2 regions of the Glaciecola sp. G7-5 genome follow, and region 2 is predicted to be linked to the other one. Evidence: predicted binding sites of a transcription regulator. Region 2 holds the regulator's gene; the other holds the start of a gene.
What was found. Region 2 encodes MetJ, which represses methionine synthesis genes. Its sites were predicted from a motif close to TAGACGTCTAGACGTCTA; they were not measured.
Positions count from the first base shown of each region.

Region 1 (3,196 bases), 2.5 Mb from region 2:
ATAAAGCGATTGAGCTAAACCTGTTGAAAGAAGCAAAACGTGTTGCGCTATATCTTAGTTTTGATGGTGAAATTAACACCCAGCCACTAATCGACTATTTGTGGCAGCAAAATAAAGAAGTATATTTACCGGTTTTACATCCTTTTACCAAAGGCTTTCTGCTATTTTTGAGATATGATAAAAACACGGCCATGCAAAATAATCCTTTTGGAATTGCTGAACCCATCTTAGATGTGTCATTAATCTGCCCAGTTGCTGCCTTAGATGTTATATTTACACCCTTAGTCGCCTTTGATGAGCAAGGCAACCGCATGGGAATGGGTGGAGGCTTTTACGATCGCACCTTACAATATATATGTGAACGACGCAGCCAGCATACACAGTCGTCTTCATTACCCTTGATATGTGGCTTAGCACACGACATGCAAAAATCGTTAGCATTACCTACGCAAGTATGGGATATCCCCTTACCCGCGATACTTACACCTACTACGTTGTATTCGTTTTAACAAGGAACAGACATGGATCAAAATTTGAAAAAACAAGCCGCCGGCGAAGCCGCTATTGAATTTATTAGCAATGACGCAATCGTAGGTGTAGGTACGGGATCAACGGTCAACTTTTTTATCGACGAACTCGCTAAACATAAACATAAAATACAAGGCGCTGTGTCGAGCTCAAAGGCATCTACTGAGCGACTAAAAGCACATGGGATTGAAGTATTCGACCTAAACGAAGTAGACAACCTCGATATATATGTTGACGGCGCTGACGAAATAACTGAACACAAACATATGATAAAAGGCGGCGGCGCGGCCTTAACACGTGAGAAGATTGTTTCGGCCGTAGCAAAAACCTTCATTTGCATTGTCGATGACACAAAACATGTCCCTATTTTAGGCAAGTTTCCCTTACCTGTTGAAGTCATCCCGCTAGCACGCTCGTATGTGGCTCGAGAAATAGTTAAATTAGGCGGCGATCCAGTTTATCGCCAAGGGCTTGTTACCGACAACGGCAATCATATTATTGATGTACATAACCTTGAGATTCTCGACCCTCCTGCCTTAGAAACGCAACTCAATCAGATTGTAGGCGTGGTTACCAACGGCTTATTTGCACATCGAGGAGCAGATATTGTGCTAACGGGCACCGACAGCGGTGTTACGCGCACATAAAAACGGGAAAATTAATAAAAACACAGCGCTTATGCTAATTTAAGCTTGCTTAAATTAGCATTTTTGACTATTGTTCACGCAAATCAAATAGACGTCTAGATGTCTTTATTCTATTTTACATTGTAATAGCAACGCAATTTTTGCGTTAATTCACATTCAGGACAAGGTAAGTAAATCAATGAGCAAGAAATCGTTAGCCAAAAATAAAATCAGAGTGTTGCTACTAGAAGGATTGCACCCTAGCGCTCTGGAGTCTTTTCAAAGCAATGGCTACACTAACGTTGAGTCATTGAAGACATCCTTACCTGAAGATGAGTTAATTGCAAAGATTAAAGATGCACACTTCGTGGGTATTCGTTCACGCACGCAGCTAACTGAGAAAGTATTTAACGCCGCTAAGAAACTCATAGGCGTTGGCTGTTTTTGTATAGGCACCAATCAAGTAGATTTAAAAGCCGCCCAAAAGCGCGGCATCGTAGTATTTAATGCACCTTTTTCAAACACCCGTTCAGTTGCCGAACTTGTTCTTGGACAAATTATCGTGCTACTTAGAGGCATACCTGAAAAAAACGCATTGGCGCACCGAGGCGAATGGCAAAAAACAGCCATCAACAGCTATGAAGCACGCGGTAAAACCTTAGGTATTATTGGCTATGGCCACATTGGCACGCAACTGAGTATACTAGCCGAACATTTAGGCATGCGCGTACAGTTTTTCGATATTGAAGACAAACTGGTCTTAGGTAATTCAAGCCAAGTTAAATCACTCGAGCAACTACTAGCGACCTCTGATGTAGTGACGTTGCATGTGCCTGAAACGAGTCATACACAAAATATGATAGGTAAAAAAGAGCTTGCTCAAATGAAAGATGGGGCTATTTTGATTAATGCTGCACGCGGCACAGTAATCGACATAGACGCCTTGTGTGAAGCACTTGAAAGTAAAAAGCTTAACGGCGCCGCTATTGACGTATTCCCTGTTGAACCAAAGTCAAACAGCGAAGAATTTACCTCACCACTACGCAAATTTGATAATGTTATACTAACCCCACATGTAGGCGGCTCAACACAAGAAGCCCAGCAAAACATAGGCATAGAAGTCGCAGGTAAGCTAGTCAAATACAGTGACAATGGCTCAACGCTCTCTGCAGTTAACTTCCCTGAAGTGTCGTTGCCTGAGCACACAAATAGATCGCGTTTGTTACATATCCACAAAAACAGACCTGGCGTTCTAACGCAAATCAACCAAGCGTTTGCTGACAAAGGTATCAACATTGCTGCACAATACTTACAGACCGATGAAAATATTGGTTATGTGGTAATAGATATTGAATCGAAGAACGCCTCAGAGGGCTTAGCGCAGCTCGCGGCAATTGAAGACACCATAAAAACACGTATTCTGCATTAAAAAATAAGGCAGTATTAGCGCACTAAAGCATGTTTTGCGTTACTACTGCCTCTTGCCATTAAGACTGCCTATACACCTTCAGACAATTGCGTCCAGCCGATTTCGCTTCATACATCGCATGATCAGCTTGTCGTAAGAGCTCGTCAACAGAGGCTCCTTGCCCACTTACGCTGGTGATGCCAATACTAGTGGTACATTCAGTGACCTTGTTTTCTAACAAATAGGGTTGATTGATGGTATCGATGAGTTTCTGCCCAATTTGCAAAGCAAATTTGAGGGCTTCTTCTTTATCGTTAGAAAGATTATCAAGTAAGACGACAAATTCATCACCGCCGATGCGCGCTACGGTGTCATTTTCGCGCACGGTATCAAGTAATCTGCGTGCAATTTCGGTGAGTAATGTGTCTCCTGCTTTATGGCCTAAGCTATCGTTTATCGTTTTAAAGTTATCAATATCGATGAATAAAAGCGCATCTACTTGTTTAGAGCGACTACTCGAAGAAATATGCTGGCTTAATCTATCTAGCAATAGTCGCCGATTTGGCAGATTGGTTAGGGGATCATAAAATGCGAGTTCTCTAATTGCTAATTCTGCTTTTTTTCTATTGCTAAT
Region 1 covers NZ_CM147892.1:4,585,204-4,588,399, forward strand. Annotated here, with positions in the region: gene AC0L6H_RS20125 (5-formyltetrahydrofolate cyclo-ligase) at 1-509, shown strand, start outside; gene rpiA (ribose-5-phosphate isomerase RpiA) at 522-1,175, shown strand; gene serA (phosphoglycerate dehydrogenase) at 1,354-2,583, shown strand; gene AC0L6H_RS20140 (CHASE domain-containing protein) at 2,642-3,196, opposite strand, start outside.
Region 1: serA (phosphoglycerate dehydrogenase) is a predicted target of MetJ. The motif match lies at 1,264-1,281, and genes of this name have one in related genera.

Region 2 (3,196 bases):
AGAGAGAAGAAGACCAATGTCATGCGGAGATACGCTACCAAGAAGTCGAAACACTTACAAAAAAATGCTTAAGCGAACAGTATTATGCGAAGGCAAGAATCTCTAAAATCACACGCAAAAACGCAGGCTTTTATTGGATTTACTAAGCTTTTGAGGAGATACTCGCCTTCGCGAGCATGACCATTGGCGTAAAACGCTTAAGCGAACGGCATTACAGTTCGCAAGAATAACTAGATAAACCTACGGCTTAATTTTTACGAAGGCCGAGCATATGACAAATCGCATAGCTGAGTTCACTTCTGTTTAAGGTGTAGAAATGGAAATGTTTGACACCCTCTTTAGCCAGTACTTTCACCATGTCCATGGCGATATTAGCACCAAGCAAATTACGCGTTGCTTGGTCATCTTTATCTAAGCCATCGTATAGTTTATGTAACCAACCTGGAACATGTACGTTGGTCATTCCCGCAAAACGTACCAAGGTTTGATAGTTTGTCACCGGCAATATCCCTGGCACAATATCCGCATCGATGCCAGCCGCAGCGGCGCGATCTCGAAAACGTAGAAAAACGCTTGTATCAAAAAAGAATTGAGTAATCGCCTCATTTGCACCGGCTTCTATTTTTCGCTTTAGGTTAAGAAGGTCAAATTGATCATTTGGTGCATCTGGATGTTTTTCTGGATAAGCAGCAACCGAAATATCAAAATCAGCCACATCTTTTAGAATACCAACTAAATCCGACGCATATAGTGCGGGCTTTTCCATGCCCTCAGGAAGGTCTCCACGAAGCGCTACGATACGTCTAACCCCCGTATCCCAATAATCCTTCGCAATTGCTCTTAACTCAGCTTCTGAGGCATCTACGCAAGTTAAATGGGGGGCTGTAGAAACACCGGTTTCTGTTTGTATCTTTTTAACAACAGAGTGAGTGCGGTCTCGTTCGCCACTGTTCGCGCCATAGGTAACCGACATGTACTTAGGCTTAAGTGGTGCAAGTCTTTCAACGGACTTCCACAAAGTGTCTTCCATCGCTTGGGTATTGGGTGGAAAAAATTCAAATGAGACATCGATGTCGCGTAATTCGCTTAAAGACTGATTGAGGGCATCGATACCCTGAGCGTAAGAAACCATGAAAAACCTTAAATAGACGTTTAGACGTCTAAATTACGAGTATATTGGATAGACGTCAAGCAATTTAGACGTCTAGATTGATATTTTCTCTAGAACAGTTAGAATTTTATTATAACTTAACCACATAACGACAAAAACAATGGCTAAATGGAACGGCGAATACATTCATCCCTATGCAGAGCATGGTAAAAAAAGCGAGCAAGTAAAAAAGGTCACTGTGTCGATACCTATCAAGGTCTTAAAAGTATTAACCGACGAGCGAACGCGTAGACAAGTCAGTAATTTGCGCCATGCAACTAACTCTGAATTACTATGTGAGGCATTTTTACATGCTTTTACAGGTCAACCGCTTCCCGATGATGTCGATTTGAAAAAAGACAATAATTATAGAATTCCACTAGAAGCTAGAAAAATTATGGAAGCGATGGGCATCGATGTCGCTGAAATCGAAGCCCAAGACTAATCTTTAGAGCAGCCTATATCCTATAAATATGGGCTGTCCCACCTTAGTTAAAAAAAGCCTCGTTAGTCTAATACAATGATAATTTTTGGCGTGGCAAAAAAGTTTTGCTTCGCCAGTGCTATCAATCTAGCACTATTTTGCGCAGTTAGCCTAACATTAGACGGTTGTTTGTTATCTACATTGGCTTTTAGTAATAATGGTTTGTCACCTACAATGGGGTGGTTCATCGCGTGCTCTATGCTGCGTGAAAACAACGAAAGCAGTTTGCCTGAAGCAATTAAGCTTTGTTTATCTTGTGTTGATGGATATATCAGCTTTCCGTCAGCCTGCTGCAGTTCGGGGGTCATTGAGGGTACAAAGCGATTGCCCCTTACGTCAATAATAATGCCTGTCGGTTGATCTTCGGTCTTGGCGTTGGCCAGTGCAGGACTAATAGTTAGTATACTGCTTTCTAGCTTACTAACGCGCTTATCTAACAACTCAAATTCTCTTATATTTTCCGTGACAACAGGGCTTTGCGCGGCATTCGCAGATGAAAACAAACCTAAAGATAACTCTCCTTGCCAAAAGTCATCCCATAATAGGCTTAGCGAGTTTGAGGAGGGAATCGTTTGGTCATAAACACTGGCACTTAACCTACCGCCAATAGACAAACGCATTATCACCTTGCAAGTGATATCATCTACCATGCTTCTTTCAATAATAGTCGCGCCTTTTACCGTACCTTCAACCGCCGATTTGACTGTATCGTATTGCGACGCCATTTTTGAAATACTGGTATCAACAGTCACGTTAACGCCTTTGGTAGCTTCAAGTAAGTTACGCTGTGCATCGGTTATCGCTGCTCTGCACGCAAGCAATTTGCCGACCTGTTCACGCTTATTTTCAGGCGCAACACCAAAACCTTCGGCACTCACAATACCTGAACTCCAATTAACCTTAGAGGAGACCGACAACCACTCATTGTATTCACCTAATGTTTGCGCACTGGCTACCGTGCTGGCGAATAAACAGAACAATATTCCACATGTTTTTTGTATATTCATTAGTATTTTACATTCCCTAAAATGGTGATGGCATCAGCTTCAGGTTGCCACTTATTATTGCGAGCATCAACTTGGTAGGTTGACGAATTTTGTATGTGAAACGGAAAATTATTTGTAAAAGTGGCGTTTTCTATCTTCAAACGCGCGTTATCAGCAACAACCACCGCGCTGGTATTACTGCCATTTATTAGGCAGTTTTCAACTTCAACATTTGCCATACCACTAATAGACAAGGCCGTATAATTACTGTTATTTATTTCGCAGTTTTGCACGCTTGGTTTACCTTTTATAACCTCGAGTCCAATACCTGCATTTTCGATGATAAAGCCATCTAACTCGATATGGCGAGTAGAATTAATTCGAATAAAGCTTTGGTCTTGTTGCTTGTTAGACATTGCCCTAAATACAACAGGTTCTAAACCATAAGTCTTGAGACTACCTTCGATTGCCAATATACCTGTTTGCGTAAATTCCAACACAACGCCCGGTTCAATAAAAAGAATGGCACCACTAGATACTAAAGTATTGCTATCAACTAAGTATGGGCTGTAAAGC
Region 2 covers NZ_CM147892.1:2,058,146-2,061,341, reverse strand. Annotated here, with positions in the region: gene AC0L6H_RS08950 (IS4 family transposase) at 1-72, shown strand, start outside; gene metF (methylenetetrahydrofolate reductase) at 248-1,132, opposite strand; gene metJ (met regulon transcriptional regulator MetJ) at 1,272-1,595, shown strand; gene AC0L6H_RS08935 (hypothetical protein) at 1,658-2,641, opposite strand; gene AC0L6H_RS08930 (right-handed parallel beta-helix repeat-containing protein) at 2,641-3,196, opposite strand, start outside.